DNA from 4 places in the Rothia sp. HMSC071F11 genome. Region 1 is predicted to be linked to each of the others. Evidence: riboswitches for the same ligand, from Rfam matches in the RefSeq annotation. Region 1 holds a riboswitch; each other region holds the start of a gene.
The links. Region 1 has a riboswitch for S-adenosylmethionine ahead of HMPREF2554_RS08645 (LLM class flavin-dependent oxidoreductase). Riboswitches for the same ligand answer to the same signal wherever they lie in the genome.
Positions count from the first base shown of each region.

Region 2: another riboswitch for S-adenosylmethionine. It lies ahead of HMPREF2554_RS01485 (bifunctional o-acetylhomoserine/o-acetylserine sulfhydrylase); the one in region 1 lies ahead of HMPREF2554_RS08645 (LLM class flavin-dependent oxidoreductase).
Region 3: another riboswitch for S-adenosylmethionine. It lies ahead of HMPREF2554_RS02320 (nuclease PIN); the one in region 1 lies ahead of HMPREF2554_RS08645 (LLM class flavin-dependent oxidoreductase).
Region 4: another riboswitch for S-adenosylmethionine. It lies ahead of HMPREF2554_RS09080 (methylenetetrahydrofolate reductase); the one in region 1 lies ahead of HMPREF2554_RS08645 (LLM class flavin-dependent oxidoreductase).

Region 1 covers NZ_KV795763.1:131,508-136,283, forward strand. Annotated here, with positions in the region: gene HMPREF2554_RS08630 (hypothetical protein) at 1-226, opposite strand, end outside; gene HMPREF2554_RS08635 (hypothetical protein) at 340-1,017, opposite strand; gene HMPREF2554_RS08640 (YchJ family protein) at 1,038-1,475, opposite strand; gene HMPREF2554_RS08645 (LLM class flavin-dependent oxidoreductase) at 1,606-3,033, opposite strand; SAM riboswitch class IV at 3,139-3,248, opposite strand; gene HMPREF2554_RS08650 (zinc-dependent metalloprotease family protein) at 3,476-4,693, opposite strand.
Region 2 covers NZ_KV795730.1:109,572-114,347, forward strand. Annotated here, with positions in the region: gene HMPREF2554_RS01480 (homoserine O-acetyltransferase MetX) at 1-1,213, opposite strand, end outside; gene HMPREF2554_RS01485 (bifunctional o-acetylhomoserine/o-acetylserine sulfhydrylase) at 1,309-2,655, opposite strand; SAM riboswitch class IV at 2,765-2,878, opposite strand; gene HMPREF2554_RS01490 (ABC transporter ATP-binding protein) at 3,459-4,460, shown strand; gene HMPREF2554_RS01495 (hypothetical protein) at 4,457-4,776, shown strand, end outside.
Region 3 covers NZ_KV795730.1:311,678-316,453, reverse strand. Annotated here, with positions in the region: gene HMPREF2554_RS02340 (DEAD/DEAH box helicase) at 1-1,536, opposite strand, end outside; gene HMPREF2554_RS02335 (hypothetical protein) at 1,590-1,868, opposite strand; gene HMPREF2554_RS02330 (hypothetical protein) at 1,892-2,218, opposite strand; gene HMPREF2554_RS02325 (hypothetical protein) at 2,241-2,570, opposite strand; SAM riboswitch class IV at 2,835-2,963, shown strand; gene HMPREF2554_RS02320 (nuclease PIN) at 2,942-3,220, shown strand; gene HMPREF2554_RS02315 (PIN domain-containing protein) at 3,225-3,659, shown strand; gene HMPREF2554_RS02310 (cell division protein PerM) at 3,911-4,776, shown strand, end outside.
Region 4 covers NZ_KV795763.1:259,560-264,335, forward strand. Annotated here, with positions in the region: gene HMPREF2554_RS09070 (sugar porter family MFS transporter) at 1-116, opposite strand, end outside; gene HMPREF2554_RS09075 (aldo/keto reductase) at 237-1,238, opposite strand; SAM riboswitch class I at 1,706-1,815, shown strand; gene HMPREF2554_RS09080 (methylenetetrahydrofolate reductase) at 1,893-2,804, shown strand; gene metE (5-methyltetrahydropteroyltriglutamate--homocysteine S-methyltransferase) at 2,847-4,776, shown strand, end outside.

The sequences.
Region 1 (4,776 bases):
CCGCACCCGTTCGCAGCAGGTCACTCGTATCGTAGGGTGCCACGTAGTAGTGCGCAGTCATCCCGGTGCGGTGCGTGTACTGCCGGAGTGCATCGAGCCCGTGGGCGCAGAGGATGCGGGCGCGTTCAGCAGCGATGCGGCGCGCATCCGGGGCAAGCAGGTGCCCTCCCCCGTTGAAATAGAGGGCGAGCTCGTCGAAAGATTCCTGCGAGATAACGTCACTCATGGCATAAATATAGCAAACGCAGGACTAGTTTTTGAGACTTTCATCAAGGAAGCTCACAATGTAGCCAGGATTCAAGCTCTGCGCCCTGGGCTGGGATTTTCACCGTTTTCTGATCAGGCACGGCTTATGAGTCCTTTCACCAGACGTTCCGCTTCCCGCTCGCTTCTCGGGTCTTTGGAAACTAGGAGGTCAACCGCAACGTGCAAGGGGCGAATCTTAGGCAACTCTTTGACTGCGCGAAGAATAACGTTGGCATCCTGTGCCGGAACTTCACGCAGTGCGTAGATAAATTTCAGGGATTCGAGATTGTGGGGAGTCACATATGCTTCTACGGTAGCCCCGTAAATTTCCGAATATTCGTGGCTGACACCCGTAAGCGCTAATGTTCGTTCGTCCATCAAGTCATGCAGGTCAGCAGAAGGCACAGCATAGAATTGAAGTTTCGCATCTGCACGCACTGCATACTGCCTAAGAGCTTCTACCCCACGTTCGGAGAGGTTATGTGCACGTTCTTTGGCACGGCGGCGTGCATCGGGGGTAAGGGATGCACTGTTACCGTCAAGATAGGCGGCAAGTTGATTGAAGGATGACATCGAGATTTTGCGCCCATGTGCGGAGTGATGCTCGTGCGGGTTATCTGAAACCATCCACCGCCCGGCGATTTTTTGTCCACTCAAAGATCCTCGTTCAAGGCGTGCACGCACGCTTCGGGGGCTCACCCCGGCGTGCTGGGCATATTCCGCAACTGACATCATGGCAAAAACATACCATAAGAGGAATATTTCTGCCATGCTACCCGATCGGGAGGAATTTAGCTGACCTCACCGTCCAGGTAGTACCAGATGCCGTTTACCTTCTCGAAGCGGGATTTTTCGTGCATGGTGCCTTTCACGCGTTCTTTGGCGGGCGTGCCGGGAACCGAGCGGTAGTACGCCACGAACTCGACCGTGCCCGCCGCATCGAAGGGACCGCCCGAAGAGCCCAGGATATCCAGTCGGTACCAGCGCAGCGTTTCATCCAGCGTTAACTCTGCGGGGCGCGTATGTGGGTGCCAGCTTGCCAGCAGGTAGGGCGCATCGTGTAGGGCGAAGGCGGTGAACCGCGAGCGCATCAGAGCCAGCGGTGTGGGCGCGCCCAAGGTTCCGGATGCGGCAAACTCGCCCAGGTACCGCCCGCAGCAGGCACCGTATACCTCGCCGCTTGTGCAGGGGCAGCGGGTTTGAGGATCATACAGGGTTGTTTCGCTCATGCACCCCATTCTAAAGGGCTACCCGATGCAAACATGCGAGAACCCACCCATCCCGGCGGTCAAACCGGAGAGGGGGCGGGTTCTGCACTGTTTTCAATATATTGCGGAGGAAACTCTGAGGCAGAGTTGGTTAGTTCGCGATAGCGCGTGCGGGGGTGTCTGCCGTGGAGGGCTTACCCACGTAGGCGCCGCGGTATTTCGCGGCCGGGTGGGAGTCTGCAACCTTAGTCTGGCCCTTACCGAACAGGCTTTCGCGCAGGGTCTCGCCCTCATAGGAAGTGCGGTAGCGCCCACGCTTTTGCAGCTCAGGAACCACGAACTCGATGAAGTCCTCGAAGGAACCGGGCGAAACGTGGTATGCCAGGTTAATACCGTCCAGTCCGCCTTCATCAATCCAGCGTTCGAGTTCGTCGGCCACCTGCTGCGGGTCGCCCACAATAACCTCGCCCATACCGCCAATAGTGCAGTGCTCGGCAATATCCTTACGCGTCCACTGCTTATCCTTGGCTTGCAGGGTGAAGGGGGTGAGGAAGGACTGAATCGACTCGGTCTTCACATAGTTGAGTACCTCGTCCTCGTCGAACTGGGAAAGATCCACGCCGGACCAGCCGCCGATAATGGCCTGCGAAGATTCCAAGTTGACGTACTTGCGGTACTCTTCGTACTTTGCCTTCGCCTTCTCTTCGGTTTCGTCCACAATAATGGAGAGCATCGCGAAAACCTTGATTTCGTCGCGACCGCGGCCGTTCTCTTCTGCGCGGTCACGAATGCGGTCGGTAATAATGCGGGTCAGATCGGGGCGCAGTGCACCGATAAACACAACCTCGGCATGCTTGCCGGAGAACTTCTGCCCGCGGCTGGATGCGCCCGCCTGGAAAATCACGGGGGTACGCTGGGGGCTGGGTTCGGTCAGACCCGCGCCGGGCACGCTGAAGTACTTACCCTTGTGCTGAATCGGGTGCACCTTGGCGGGGTCGGCGTAGATACCCTTCTCGCGGTCTTTGACGACCGCGCCGTCTTCCCAGGAGCCTTCCCAGAGCTTGTAGCAGACATCCAGGAACTCTTCGGCGAGTTCGTATCGGGTGTCGTGCTCAATCTGGGTTTCGAGGCCCTGACATTCGGCTGCGGAAGGCAGGTATGAGGTCACCACATTGAAGCCCACACGCCCGTTAGTGAGGTGGTCGAGAGAAGCGTACTTGCGTGCGAGCGTGTAAGGCTGCTCGTAGGTGACAGCTGAGGTCACGCCGAAGCCCAGATGCTCGGTCACGGCGGCCATTGCGGAGATCTGCATGAACGGATCGTTCACAGGCACCTGCGCGCCACCTTCGATAGCGGGTGCGGCGGAGTTCTTGTAAATATCGTAGATGCCCACAACATCGGCTAAGAATACGCCGTCGAAGAAGCCCTTCTCAAGGATCTGTGCCAGGTCGGTCCAGTATTTGATGGTGTTGTACTCGGTAGCACGGGAGCGGGGGTGGCGCCAGAGGTCGAAGCTCTGGTGACCCACACAGGTCATGTCGAATGCGTTAACTGCGATGCGCTTCTTCTGCTCAGCCATCTACGTATCCTTTCGCGAATGTTCGGGTGTTCCTGCACCCCGCGCGCCGCCTCCTTTATAGGTGGTGACCTTCTTGGTGTTCCAAGTCGTGCAGGTGGCGCATTCGCGCCGTACTTGCTTCGTGTCCCTTGAAGCCAGATCATCATCTGGAGCACCCCGCTACGGGAGAGGGTTGCCGCCCGGCTAGCCAGAGCTTTACACCGGGACTCATAATCCTTGATTTTGAGTGTATAAGGGGTGTCGTGGTTGGTGCGATATTATGACGAATATTAATGTTTGTGACTGTCGCCCGTAATATTAAGGGCCGCGTACGTCGCCCGGCGGACAGCAGTGTTCTTTCGAATGCGATGGCAAAATTCGGGAGCAATAGTTTGCAGCGGGAGCGTGTTTAACGCTCCCGCTGCCATTCTTCGCTCCCATTTTAGGAAAAGCGTCAAATTATTCAGGAAATGAGATCCAATTCGCGGGCATATTCCGCTGTGATGGGGTTTATTTCCACCTTGGGCTCAGGGACAGGTTCAGTACCACCTCGTCCAGTCAGAACTGCAAAGCGCAGGTTTTTCAGGTCGCTTGGTGCCGTCAGCCAGCCTGTCATTCCGTCACGGTTAAGATCAAGAGCATAGATTCCATGGTCGATTTCGCCATTACCGTTGAGATCGACAGGTCCATCTGCTGGCCTCAGTACGGCCTCTGGATTGGGCCGATACATGTACCCACGCGCTTGGGGACCAAAGCCTTTGCGTTCGTCCAAGGCCCATTCTTTAAGGGTCGGCATATCCTGCTGCAGGTATCCGAAATATTTGGTTCCATCCGCCTTGGGCACACCGGTAAGCTGATAGTTGTAATTCATCACGCTGAAGTACTGTGGTTTACCTTTTTCACCTTTCTCCTCGGCATCACCACCGTGCTGCAGGCCGAGGTTATGCCCCAGCTCGTGAATAAAAGTACCCACGCGAATATCGCTCATATTACCTTTATTGTTATTCCAGTGTGTCTTTCCTACAGTCACCATGAAATTAAGACCTCCCAATTGCCCCAATCCTGATGAACCTTCCTCCCCACTTTGTTGTTGCACGTAATAGTCACCCCAGACCATATAGTGAAAGAGCCCTTCACGATACTGATTAATATGAGAAGCCTTAAACTTGGCCCAGTTCCCACCTCTGTCATCTATATCGTCGCTGAACACTTGCCACTCGACCTGTTGACCCCCTCCCAAGTTGTACTTGGGGCCCCGAGCGGAACCGGCATCTAGGTGCAGGTTAATACCCGTTTTGCCGTCGGGGTTGCTGATATTCAAATCCGCGAAAGACTGCACGATGCGGTCCAGCTCTTCCTCACTAGCAAGCTCACCGGGCATATAATCCATCTCGACAAAAATGTCTTTATGGTTGGGATCCGCGCCCATCTTAGGGAAATCGATCTCTGGTATGCCATCGTTATTGACATCGTACCCGTCTCTTTCCATCCCGTCAGGAATATGATCACCGTCGAGATCATCCGGGTTGGGTTCCTGAGCGAGATCCATATTCCGGTTCTGCGCGTGCGCAGGCTGAGCGGGCTTCGCTTCCACCGCAGAAACGGGCAGAGAATTCAGAGGAGCAACAAGCACCAGGCTGACAAACGCCAGCATCAGGCGCACTATAGTACGTAATTTCATGAGAGATATTCCTTATGTCGTTGTATTGAGTGAGAGGGAATCTTAAATAGAGAGTGAAGTGAGTGATATTCATCGGTGAGAAC
Region 2 (4,776 bases), on a different contig from region 1:
CGACAGCGCGCTCTCGCTCGGGAACCGGGACTCCGAGAGCCTTAGCGAGAATCGCCTCCAACTGGCGGGATTCGACTAAGAAACCGTCATGACCGTGGTCGGATTCGATAATATCGACTTTCACGGGAACCGGCAGCGCCTCCGCCAGACGGTACGATTCGTGCGGAAAAAACAGGCGATCGGTGCTTACGGCGGCGATAGTCCACTTGCAGTCGCTGAGCGCAAGCGCATGCGAGAGGCTGCCGCGCCCGCGTGCAACATCATGTGAAATTAGCGCCTCATTCACGGCAAGGTAGCTATTGGCGTCAAAACGCTCAACGAGCTTATCGCCGTGGTGGTCTAGGTAGCTTTCGACCGCATATCGTCCGCGGTTCTCACCGATGGACCCGCCGTCGGTGGATTCTCCGCGGTTTGCCTGCCGCCCAAAGCGGTGCTCCAACTCTGCTGGGCTGCGGTAGGTGGTGTGGGCTATGCGCCGCGCCAGCGCGAGCCCGGCCGTGGGCGCCGCTCCCCCATAATAATCGCCGGAAGCAAAATTGGCATCAGCACGGATGGCGAGGTTCTGGGTGTGCGCCCAGGAAATCTGTTCGGCGGTAGCAGCGGGACCGGCGGCAATAACTGCGCATCCGCGTACCAGCTCGGGGAAGGTTGCCGCCCATTCGATAGCGCGTGCCCCGCCGAGCGATCCGCCGATTACGTGGTGAAAACTCTTAATCCCCAACCGGGCGATAAGTTCGGCTTCGGCTCGTACCGAGTCGCGAATAGTGACGTAAGGGAAGCGTGATCCCCAGGGTTTTCCGGCGCCCGGGTACCCCTCGGGTACGATGCTTGCCGGACCAGTCGAACCGTAGCATCCGCCCAAGATATTGGGAGCTATCACAAAATACTTGGTAGTATCGACCACCGCGCCCGGCCCCACAATACCTTCCCACCAACCATCACTTTCGACTGCGCGAATACTGGGTGCAGGCATATCCGATGTGGGAATCCCGCGCGAAACATGGGTGTCGCCGGTGAGGGCGTGCAGAATAAGAATCGCGTTGTCCCCAGCTTCATTAAGAGTTCCCCACGTTTCGTACCCAATGTTTACCTGTGGAAGCACGGTACCGTTTTCGAGGGTGAAATCACCGATCGCCATCTGCCGCAGGTACCCCTGAGCGCTGGGATACTGCAGTTGCGACAGATAGGTGGCGTGTACGATATTTTCCGTCATGTTTTCTCCTCGATAACCAGTAGTTGGTAATGGCAGGCGAGAAACCGATACCGCGACCGGGCATTTACTGTGCAGCCCGGTCGCGGCGGTGCAGGTTAGGCGTTCAGAGTTGCAAAGCCCAATTCAAGGTCTGCGATAATGTCGTCAATATTTTCGATACCTACCGAGAGGCGCACAAAGTTTTTGCTCACACCGATTGCCTCTAGCTCTTCTTCAGAAAGCTGCGAGTGAGTGGTGGATGCGGGATGAATCACGAGCGAGCGTACATCGCCGATATTCGCTACATTGGAGTGCAGCTGCAGGGCGTCCACAAAGGTGCGGGTCTGTTCCAAGTCGGCGTCTTTGAGGGTGAATCCCACAACAGCGCCCGGCCCCTTCGGCAGGTACTTCTGGGCTCGCTCGTACCAGGGCGAGGAAGGCAGACCGGCCCAGATCACCTGATCGACCAGCGGGTGCTCCTCCAGCCAGTTTGCGACTTTAGTAGCGTTCTCGATATGGCGTTCGATGCGCAACGAAAGGGTCTCTAGACCGATACCAATGTTGAAGGCGTTGGTTGGAGAGATCGCCGCCCCGGTGTCGCGCAGAAGCGAAACTCGCGCCTTGAGAATATAGGAAAGGTTCGCACCGAAGGCGGAGTCTTTGCCCAAGTCACGGGCATAAACTAGACCATGGTAGCCAGGTGCTGGCTCGTTGAACTTGGGGAACTTTTCGGGATTGGCTCCGTAGTCAAAATTCCCGGAGTCCACGATAACGCCGCCGATTGAGGTGCCGTGCCCACCCAGATATTTCGTGGCGGAATGGATTACCACATCCGCACCAAATTCGATGGGGCGCACAAGGTAAGGAGTGGGAACAGTGTTATCGACGATTAGGGGAACGCCATTGTCGTGGGCGATCTGGGCGATAGGCTCGATGTCGAGCACATCGTTCCGGGGGTTAGGTACGGTTTCTCCGTAGAAGAGTTTCGTGTTGGGGCGAACCGCATCGCGCCATTGCTGCAGGTCGTCCGGGTTTTCAACAAACGTAGTTTCAACGCCGAGGTCGGCAAGCGTGTATTTAAGTAGGTTGTAGGTTCCCCCATAAATCGATGGGGAAGCCACGATATGGTCGCCCGCACCCGCAATGTTGAGAATCGCATAGGTAATAGCCGCTTGGCCTGAGGCCAGCAAAAGCGCCCCTACTCCCCCTTCAAGGGATGCGATGCGGTTTTCAATAACCTCTTGGGTGGGGTTGTTCAAACGGGTATAGATAGGCCCAAGCTCAGCTAGAGCGAAACGGTTAGCGGCCTGTTCTGCGTTCTCGAAAACGAACGAGGTGGTCTGGTAGATAGGTAACGCCCGAGCTCCCGTTGCGGCATCCGGTGCCTGCCCCGCGTGAATCTGGCGGGTTTCAAATTTCCAACCGGCGGGGTTGGCGGGAGTCGGGACTGTAGTGTTGCTCATGCGAAGCTCCTTGTGATAGTTCAGGGGGCCGCATGCCGATTTCGGTACAGAGTTCTTGGGTTTTCTTCTCTGCAAACGAAAAAACGATGTACCAGAATCGGGCACATCGGTCCCGCGCTTGCGTTGTACTTTGTGTTCAACGCCTGGTCCTCACCCAGGGCACCCCACCGCGGAGGAGGGTTGCCGGCCAGCTAGCTGGGGCTTATCACTGGCTCTCATGACCTGCATCTAGAGTTTCATAGGAAGCGCACATGGTCAAGCGGGATGCGTGTTTTCGGCGCATTGTTGCAAAGATGACGTTTTATGAACTGTTTTCGCGACAGCCTATTGTTTGGGAGAAGCACCAATACTTATGCGCTTGTGACTGTACGTATGTTATACCCTAACCGCTAAAGCCATGTGATCTGCAGTTAGCCGCCGCTAAATTACCATCAGTGTAGACAACCGTGAGCCATGCTACACTGATGGAAACCTTGAATCTAGGAGTGATGAGGTATGACCTCCCGCTAAAGTCGCACCGGCTCGCGGAATGCCCGCCCAGATGGTGGGCTTTAAAAATTTCAGAAATAACCCTGCTTTGGTTCGATACATTCCAGGAGCGCATAGTGAGCACCTTGAACACCAAAGTTCTGAGGGTTTCATTGTTATACCTTCCGCATCTGCAGTCGGTGACTTGGGATTATTCAGGCACTACGAAGTGCCTCTCTCACGACTATTCATCTCACCCGTCCCACATATTGCAGGCGTGCGAACACCGTGCTCAAGAGGCTTCGGGTGACTAAGCACCGCAAGATTTTATCACAATGTCTACAATTCTTGACGCGGCACAGCTATGCCGCACCTTTGGCAAAGGTGAACACGTTTTCACCGCTGTCGATAATGTTTCGCTCAGTATAAGCTCCGGCGAAATTCATGCTCTGCTCGGTCCCAACGGAGCTGGGAAAACAACAATTGTACAGATGTGCGCAACACTGTTGACTCCCACAAGCGGTACCGTTCGCATCGACGGGGTGGATGCGCTTGCACACCCCCAGCGTGCGCGTGCATCCCTGGGACTTGCGCTCGGCGGGGATACCGGGTTCTATCCGCGAGCATCCGCCCGCGATAATCTTCTCTTCTTCGCCGACCTTGCCGGGGTTAGCGCGCGCAAACGCCGCACCCAGGTGGCGAGCGCTTTGGAACGGGTCGATCTTGCAGATGTCGCCGCGAAGAAAGTACAAGAGTTTTCCCGCGGCATGAAACAACGTCTGCACATCGCGCGGGCACTGCTGGGCGAGCCAAAACTGCTGCTTTTGGATGAGCCGACGAACGGGCTTGACCCAGATATTTCGCTGACAATACGCCAGCTAATTCGCTCCCTCGCTGACGACGGCACCGCCATTTTACTCACGAGCCATCTGCTGGGCGAGATTGAGGAGTTAGCGCATCGGGTCACGGTCATCGGTGCCGGTCGCATGGCGGTTTCGGGCACGGTAGCGGATATTACTACGCACGCCGGAATCTCCGCTAGCACTGTCGGGCGTGTGGGTGCGAATGCCGGGGCGGTGCTTCAAGAACTTGCCCGATCTTTGAGCGATGCGGGAACACTGTTGCTAACCCCGCACGGTAGCGAGTGGGAGATCACCGTGTACTGGAATGAACGTTCTGTTTCGGAAGAGCCGCACCCCTTCAGTAACGAACGCGCCGAGGCTCTGCTGACCCGTATTCTCACTGAGCGTGAGGTTCAGATGCTCACACCGCTGTATACTCGCCCAGCCACCCTCGAAGAGGCATATCTGGCTATGGCGGAAGGATTGAAACGATGAACCGGCAGCTTCGCCTAATGTCCTTTTCCCTGCGCCAATTCCTCACGGTTCCCTACTTCCTGCAGTTACTGCTGCTGAGCACCTTTGGAGCAACGGCCCTGCAAGCACTCGCCGCCGGTGCCTGGCCAGTAGATGCGACCCTCGCCTGGACTCGCGCAGGTATTATCGGTACCTGGAACATGTGCATTGTTGCCGCCGGAATCCTCAACTTCGAGCGCTACCGGGGAACGTTCGTGTATCTGCTCAATGGTGCCGTGAACCCGCTGCGTGCGCTCGCAGCGGTGGTCTCAACTGCCTCCATTTTTGGACTTGCCGC
Region 3 (4,776 bases), on a different contig from region 1:
AATACGCATTTCGCCGCGAGATACCAAGGATTCTGCGGCTGCGTCCAAAGGCTCGGCAAGCGGAATAAACGCCAGGTTAAGACCTTCCGGCAGATCCGGAATAGTCGGCGTCGCAGCATTTTCGGGCGATAGCTCGGGAATGAGCCCACCCGTTTGTGTCTCAGAATTTTCGCTCTCGTCCGAGCTCTCCTCCGCCTGCTGCGAAGATTGAGCCTGAAAAACATCGCGATGCGGCGCGTCTAAGGCGCCCTTGCGCGTGCTTTTCCAATGCACCCGATGCGCCTGTTCTTCGTAAATACGCTGCACAAGACCGCCGAGCGCGAAAAATCCTGAGCGCGGCGAGCCGATAGGGTGGCAGTGTGCGGCATCAAACCAGAGCTGTCGCACCCGGTTATCTTCGCGGGTTTCCCACCCCAAGGCGGCATGAAGAGCCAAGTCGGGGGTGGAATCTTCGCTCACGGCAGCCTCTGCGTTCTGTCGGGACTCGGCCCCAACAGCTCCGGCATGTACCCTCACCTGGGCGGGTGGTAGAACTGCCGTGGTTACCTCAAACCCTTCGAGAAGAATCGGCAGGCCGATCTGCTCTGCACGAGCCAGAACATCCCACAGCAGCGTGGAGTTCGTGGCGGTGAGCGAAATCCAGTCCCGATGCGAAGAATACATATTCTGCCACGGGCGTGCGATAGCGTATATTTCGGCGAAGAACCGTTCGTGCTCAGGGTACACTTCGTGACGACCGACCGGCCCACCCACGCTGGATGCAAAGGTCTCCCAGCTGAGCCCGCCCTTGATCCAGCGCCCGGTTTTGGACTGCATGAGCGGTCGCGCCAGCAAATTGATAGGCGGGGTTGCACCGGGAATATTGCGCCCGCGCGCATACGAACCCGAAATGCTGAAGGAAAGGTCGAGCGCCCCCGGAACCCGTGCAGAATCAATACCGGATGCTTCGCCCCGGGCAGCGAGAACCTGTGCCATATCGCGCCGCCACACCGAAATTTTCGAGGGCGAAGAATGCATATTCTCGTGGTCGTTCAGGGAGAGAGGTTTGGGATCGGTGGTGAGCGAGCTTGCTGAACGAATCGCCCCGGATGCGCGTAACGCCGCCAGGGGATCGTCGGCTGCCTCCGCAACCTGCTGTGCGGTATCTTCTGGGTTCTCCGGGTTCATAGACTGGCGGATGCGGCCACCAGGCGCATTGTCGAGGGCTTTCCGCGCAGTCTTGGCACGGTCGAGTGCAGTGAGCATGAGGGCGACGGCGTGCTTGCAGTCGGCGGTGACTGGGCATGTGCATCGTGCGTTGAAAAGATTGGAATCGGCGTCAGAACCCGGGAAGAAGCGAATATCTACCTCATAGGGAATAGGGGTGCTCCCATTCACCAGACCTTCCAGCGTGTTTTCGTCTTCGTCGTAGGTGTAGCGCACCACTTCACGCTGACGGGCATAAGCAAGCCCGCGCTGGTATGCCTTATGCCCCGCCTGCCGAATAATCTGCGCAACGGTGACGGGGATATCGGGGAAAGGGTTTGGCGTGCTCACCGTTCTATTATCTCAAGGGTGTCAAAGAATCGCGCGGTAATTCGTTATGAGGTCTACCCAAGATGGGCTGTACGTTTCTTACGTGCATTTTTGATGACTATTGTGAAGAACATAATAAAAGTGATGATGGTGGTCAGGAAGCCAACGCATAAGACACTCATGGCGAGGGTCGCGGCTGCTTGTGTGAGAGGACTCGACCCCTTGGGCTGGATGCCCCTCCACTCGAAGGCGTGGTATTCAACGACTGCTCCCCAGCCCGCTAGGATGAACAATCCAATACCGAGAATGAGGAATAGTGCAGCTATTGCCCCGACCATACGTGCAGTTTTCATGCTTTCCCCTTGAGTAACTGACTTTATGGATTCATCTGGTCCCGTTCTTTTGCCAAGGGTGTTTTATTCTGCTCAGCATGCTTGTTTTGTGCCTTGCGTGCCTTCTTGGTCGCCGTTGTGAAGAGCAGAATAAAGGTGATAATGCCGGTGAGGAAACCAATGCCTAGGAACCATAGGCTCAGATTATTAGTCGCCATGACGAGGGGACTTGCTCCTGCGGGATCGACACCCCTCCACTCGAAGGCGTGGTATTCCACGAGTGAGCCCCAGCCGGCTAGGATGAGCAATCCAAACCCGATAACCAGAAGTACTGCGGCTACTGCTCCAACGATGTATATAGCTTTTTTCATGAGCACTCCTTAGATGCTGACTCTATGAATCAACCTGGTTATGGTCGCCTTCTACCAAGGGTGTTTTATTCTGCTCACTGTGCTTATTTTGTGCCTTGCGTGTATTCCTAGTCGTCGTTGTGAAGCGCAGAATAAAGGTGAAGAGCCCGGCGAGAAAACCGGTGCCTAAGAACCAGTAGCTGAGGTTGGCGGTTGCTCGCGTTAGGGGACTTGCTCCTTTATGCTGCACGCCCCTCCATTCGAGGGCATGATACTCTACAAGTGAGCCCCAACCGGCCAGGATGAACAAGCCAAACCCAATGATCAGAAAAATTGCGGCCACTATCCCCATGATCTGTACAGTCTTTTTCACAGTTATCACTCTTTCTTTCCGGAAGCGTAAAGTGGGCGTGACATGGTGATATATCAGAGGCAAGATAAATTTCTGTACATTACCCAGTGTGCCGTGATTTTTCTCGAATGTGTAGACCTGCTCTGAAGGCCCAAAACTTCACACTACGCCGCCATGAGGCAGCTATATACAGGTATGCATTCATAATCGCGTTATGTAAATCACAAGAATTTGACGGGTTCGCACGTTTACAGATTCCTGAAAGCTGTTGTAACCTGGATTCAGCTTCAAGAGTTTCGACTGATAAGCTCCGACTATGGTCGAACGCCAACCCCATGTTCACGGGTGGCTCGGATGACGAAGCGGTTTGTATTCGCCGCCTCAGGTGGCACTTGGTACAGGCAAGAGCAACGCGAAAGGAACGCGCATTCGGCGCATGGTTGTCAATGTACAACAGCTCTTCATCTCCAGCATCCCCCCTTACTCCTGCACGCTCTTATCAGGAAAATCTGCGTGCCGCATCCGTGCCCGCACGCGGCGGTTACCAGGCAGTAAGCATTCAGGATTACGCACGTATTTCTTCTAAGCGCGACGAATTCCTCAATTTTCTGCTTCTTCCCAACCCCGAGGGTATTCCCGCCGTCGAATATGCCGGTCTGCGCGTAGCATAGGGGTATGAGCGCCTCAGGACTGCTTCTCGACTCGGATGTACTCGCCGAGATCCGCAAAGCCACGCCAGATCCCAAAGTTGTTGCCTTTCTGCGCCGCCGCGCCTATAAACACCTCTACATTTCGGTGCTGAGCGTAGGCGAGCTCAAAGGACTCTACCCCTACCCAGAGACCGACCGCTGGATTGCCGAACTTCTCGACAGATTCGCCGACCACATCATCAACGTGGATGCGCGCGTAAGCCTCGAATGGGCGGGACGCAGCGCTCCGCGCGGCACTCACAGTCACGGACGTAAAGATGCCGAGCCCCTGCCCACCGCCGCCCTCGAAGGTCTGATGGCGGCGAGCGCCCAAGCTCACGACCTCGAAATCGTTTCTTCAAAAGCTGAGGTGTACCGGTCCTGGGGCGTACCCGCGGTGAATCCGTGGATTGAAGACTAAATCTTCCGCACAATATTTCACCGTAAGCGCCGGGGGAGTACCTGCGTGTTTGAGAAGGTCGTGAGAAATGCTCGGCACAGTTAGCTGTATGCGTTGCCGCGGCGGTGAGAGCGCATCGGTAACGTTCGTGTAACCCCTCTGTTCACGGTGAGCGGTTAACGAAGGTTAGCCGCCAATTAACCGGAACTATTTCCCCGAAAGCCCAGCAGGCTCACACGCGCTGGCAGGTTTCATGGCATGATGGAAGAACGATGAAAAGTAGCTCTTCTACATCCCGGTATTCTGCCCCTATGCCACTCTGGCTGCAGGGCATCGTTGAATTAGTTTTTACCGCCGCGCTTTCTTTCGGGCTTGTGCTCGTTCTGCTCATGGCGGTGTGGTTTACCAACGGTTTTAACCGTATGGATTTTCCCGCGCTCGCAACTCTTGCCTCCCACCTGTGGCTGCTCATGCACGGTGTGCCGCTGAATATTCCGAATGCTTTCGGTATTATCTTGCCGCACGGCATGCTCACACTGGTGCCCATGGGGCTGAGCATTATTCCGGTGCTCTTATGCTTTAGGTCTGGGCGGAAACTGGCGCGCGCATCCTATGAGGGGGAATTCTTCAAACCCGTACTATTAGGGTGCGCCGCCTACGGTATTTTTGCTGCCGTCGCCTTTGCATGGGCGAGCACCGAACGGCATCTGCTGGGTATTGTTGGTGCGGCGTTGATTCCACAGATCGTGGTGCTGGTCGGGCTGATCTGGGGCGGCTACTATGAATCGCGTTCGCTCGCCCGTATGGTGGGCGTGAACACCGCTGAACAGATTTCGCAGATGAGCCAGTACTCGCGGTGGGCGAGCTCCTATGTGTGGTCGATTGTGCGTGCCTCCATGGTGGCGATTTTCTCGCTCATTATGGGCGGTGCTCTGGTGCTGGTGGTTGCCATGATGATGCGCTGGTCGCAGATCGCAACAATCTACCAGGAACTTCACGCCGGGCCGGTGGGGGCGCTCGCGGTGACCCTGCTGCAGCTGGGTTACCTTCCGAACTTGGTGATCTACGCGATGTCGTGGACTACCGGCGCCGGGTTTGCGTTCGGCGTGGATACGCATGTGGGCTGGTCGCAGACGAC
Region 4 (4,776 bases), 130 kb from region 1:
ACCAGCGCGATAACGCCTAGGCGGCGGGTGTGCGCGCCCTGCCCGAGCGGGGGTAGTGCACTGGCGCGGTTCGGCGGCTCGGTGGTGATGCTCATGCGGGTATTTTTGTCTTTCATGAAGGGTCTTGTACGGCACAGGTTGAGAGACCGCACAGTCTTTAAACGCTTGCTGGCTTGGGTATATTCCCGATTAGTTATATTTCCAGCTGGCTATATTTGCAGTGGCGAAGGAGATTGTTAGAAAAGCGCGATGCTTTCGGGCGCTGGAAAAATCTCGTTGAGCCGCACCAGTTCGTCATCGTTGAAACGCACGCTTGCGGCCTGCGCGTTTGCGTGTACTTGTTCGGGGGTGGTTGCCCCGGCAATCACGCTAGCGACGGGGTTCTGCTGTTTGAGCCAAGAGATGGAGGCTTGAACCTCAGAGATCCCCAGATCGGCACAAAATTCGTGGTAGGCATCGAGTTGTTCCCAGTCGGCTTGCGCAAGTACCTGCGCTTTGGAATGCGACAGACGTGACCCTGCAGGGATACTGTCGCGGCGGTATTTTCCGGTCAAAAGCCCATTGGCAAGCGGGAAATACGGGAGAACCCCGAGCCCGAAGTGGCGGGCGGCGGGAAGAATTTCGAGTTCGGCACGGCGGTCAAGCAGGTTGTAGTGGTTTTCGGCGGCGATAAACCGCTCAGTGCCGAGTTCGCGGGCGAGATGCTCGGCGTGGGCAAGCTGCCACCCCGCAAAGTTGGAGTGCCCCAGGTAACGAACCTTTCCGCTGGTCACGAGCGTATCGAGAGCAGATAGGGTCTCTTCCAGCGGGGTGTTCGGGTCGGGGCTGTGGTAGAAATACAGGTCAATGTACTCGGTTCCCAGGCGGCGCAGTGAACCTTCGACGGCACGCATGATGTATCGGCGTGAGCCGCGCGCATCCCAGTCGTTGCCGTTGAGGGTACCGGTGGGAAGCCCGAATTTGGTGACGATGATCAGGTCATCACGGTTGAGGTTAAGTTCGCGCATCGCGGTACCGAACATGGTTTCTGACAGCCCGGGTTCGGCGCCGTACAGGTCGGCAATATCGAAGAAGCCGATGCCCGCCTCGACTGCGGCGGCGATCACGGCGTTGGTGCCTTCCTGAGTTTGAGTGGGGGTGCCGGGGCGTCCCAGATTGTTGCAGCCGATACCGACGGAGGGCACGACCAGCCCGGAGTTACCCAGGCGTGCATATGCGGGAGATTCGATGCGTTCCATACGTTTACTCTACCGTGTTTGACAGTGTATGGTCGCAACATGACGTTCACGGCGCTCTGCAATTCCCTAGAGTAAGACCGGAAGCAGATAAAGAAGGGCCCCGACATATGCGCATATCCTGTGAACCTGCAGATTCACGGGTAGAGGCGGTCGGGGGACTCTTGCATACAGTTTACACGACATGTTTTCTCAGAACAGTACCCGGTTTTTCCTTGTAGAATGCCTTCTCCCTCTCGCCGCGTCACCCCCTCTGTAATCTTCGCGAGCAGATAACATTCCGCTATCTGCTCGCGGCTGAACTTGCGGCCAAATCAGGTGGAGGGTTCAATCCGCCGATCCGAACTGCCGCGAACCCGTATGACGTAATGTTTCGCCGCATCCCGCAATATTAAGCGGTTGTGACCGCTCGACGACATGTGCTGACATATTCTTGCTGGCACCGCGCATCCTGCCTAGAATGGGAACGTTATCTATCCAGAGCGACCGAGAGATCTGGCTCTTAGACGTCGCAGCAACCTCGCCAGCCTCCACCCCATGGGGTGGACGGACAAGGTGCTCCCGCCAGAACCGATAGAAGTGAATTCCCTTCGCGTCTTGCTAAGATTTGGCGTACCTTCGGGCACGCTTCTATCGGGTGAACACGGAGGAATGAAAATGACGACAGTTCACCCGGCTCTTTCTTACGAGCTGTATCCACCACGGTCGCACGCAAGCTGCGATTCCCTGCTCAAAACCATTGCCGAGCTTGAGCAAACCAACCCGGATTACGTTTCCGTCACCTATTCGGGCGATGCTCAACGCCGCCAAAAGACGTTGGCTCTGCTCGATCACTTGGTGCATGAAACATCGCTGAACCCGCTGGCGCATCTAATCTGCGTGGGGCATTCCGTGGCCGATTTGGAACGCTCGGTTCGTCTGATTCTGGGGCTTGGTGTGCGCGGGTTCTTGGCACTGCGCGGCGATATTCCACCCGAAAACACGCGCCCGCTTGAGCTGCCTTTTGCCCGCTACCTGGTGGAGCTGATTCGCAGGGTGGAACGTGAGGATTTCGCGCATCTTGCTGCGGGGAAGGTGTCGATTGGGGTTGCGGCGTACCCGCATAAGCACCCCGAATCTTCCTCGCTTCTTCAAGACATTGAGATTCTGCTTTCAAAACAGCGTGCCGGGGCGGATTTCGCCATCACCCAGGTTTTCTTTGAGACCGAGCGCTATTCGGGGCTTGTGGATGCCGCGCGCCTTGCCGGGGTTGAGATGCCCATTATCCCTGGTATTATGCCCGTTACCTCGCTGACCCGGCTGACGAAGCTGTGCGAGCTTGCCGGGCTTGAAGTGCCGCGCGAGCTGGCGCATCGTCTGGAAACCGCGAGCGATCCGCGCGAGCTGCACCGCATCGGCGTGGAACATGCACTCGACCAATGTCGCAAGGTGCTTGATGCTGGCGCCCCCGGCCTGCATTTCTACACGTTTAACGAGCATGAGGCTGTGCTGGACGTCCTCGAAGAACTCGACGTTCCGCGCTACTCGAACCGTTTCAAACTCCCCCTGAGCGATCTTCAATACCTCTAAACTCCCCTTTTATTTGACACCCTCCCACAGTAAGGAACTAGGATGACCCGCACCCCATTCCCCGCAGCAACCATCGTCGGTTACCCCCGCGTGGGCCGTTTCCGCGAGCTGAAGAAGGCACAGGAAGCGTTCTGGAAAGGCAAAATCACGCAGGATGAACTGCGCCAGGCGGCCGCAGATGTGCAGCGCACCTACTATGACCGTGTGATCGAGCGCGGTCTTAGCGCCACCGATTCGTCTATTCCGGCGACTTTCTCGTACTACGATCAGGTGCTCGATGCCGTGCGCCTTTTCACCCTCGTACCCAAGCGTCTTGCCGACGCCAAGGATGCGCGCGGCCTGCTCGATCTGCCCGGGTACTTTGCTCTAGCGCGCGGCACCGAGACGCTGCCTCCATTGGAGATGACGAAATGGTTCGATACGAACTACCACTACCTAGTGCCCGAGATCGGTCCGGATACCGAGATCAAGCTGAATTTTGAGGCTATCGACGAGCAGCTTGAAGTCGCCAAGGAGCACGGGGTGACAGTGCGCCCGCAGCTGGTCGGCCCGCTCACCCTGCTTCTCGGGGCAAAAGCCGAACAGGGTTCGCCCGAAGGGTTCACACCGCTGGATCGCCTGGACGATTTCGTGAAAGCCTACCAGCAGGTGCTCGCCGAGCTTGCGGCACGCGGCGTGCAGTGGGTGCAGCTCGACGAACCCGGCCTAACCGTGGACCGCGATATTCCCAACGCCAAAATCGCCGAATTGACGCGTAAAACTTACAGCGCGTTGGCAGCCGAAACGAACCGCCCCGCAATCCTGGTGACAAGCCCCTACGGCAACCTGCGCGAGAACCTGCCCGCCCTGTTAGACACCGGTATTGAGGCGCTGCATCTCGACCTGGTTTCCACGCTCTACGATGCCGAGGCGCTGACCGCCTTCAAAGATTCCGGCGTCACCCTGGTGGCGGGTGCCATTAACGGGCGCAATATTTGGCGTGCCGACCTGCGAGCGCTCCTGCACGCACTCCAGAACATTAACGGCGGTGCGGTGGCGGTTGCATCCTCAACCTCGCTGCAGCATGTGCCGCACGATCTCGACCTTGAAGACCCCGCCGATGTGCCCGTAGACGGTCTGGCTTTTGCCGACCAGAAAGTCGCTGAGATCGTGACTCTTGCCCGCGGTCTTGCCGACGGTGAGTCTGCGGTTGAAGCAGAGTTGAAGACCGCCGACGAAGCGCTGGCACGTTTCACAGCGGATCCGCGTAAGCATAATGCCGCAATCCGTGAGCGTGCCACATCCGTGAAACCGCAGGATTTTGAGCGTCCCGAACTGAAAATCCGCCGGGATGCCCAGGCTGACCTGAATCTGCCGAAGCTGCCGACCACGACCATTGGTTCGTTCCCGCAGACCGGCGATATTCGCCGCCACCGTGCAGAGGCGCGTGCCGGTAAAATCACGCAGCAGCAGCTTGACGAGTTCCTGCGTGAAGAGATCGCCTCCGTTATTAAACTCCAGGAAGATTTGGGTCTGGATGTGCTCGTGCACGGCGAGGCCGAACGTAACGACATGGTGCAGTACTTCGCCGAGAATTTCGATGGTTTCGCCACGACGAAGCACGGCTGGGTGCAGTCCTACGGTTCGCGTTGCACCCGCCCGTCGGTGCTGTTCGGCGATGTGAAACGCTCGGGTGAAGGGCTGCGCGGCGAAGCCGTGACCGTGCCCTGGATCTCCTACGCCCAGTCCCTCACCGACCGTCCCGTCAAGGGCATGCTAACCGGCCCGGTGACTATTCTGGCCTGGTCGTTCGTGCGTGATGACCAGCCGCGCGAGGAAACCGCGAATCAGGTGGCATTGGCGCTCGCCGACGAAATCGCCGATTTGGAAGAAGCGGGCATACGCATCATTCAGGTGGATGAACCGGCACTGCGTGAGCTTCTGCCACTGCGCCGCGATGAGCAGCCCGCGTACCTGAAGTGGTCGGTAAACG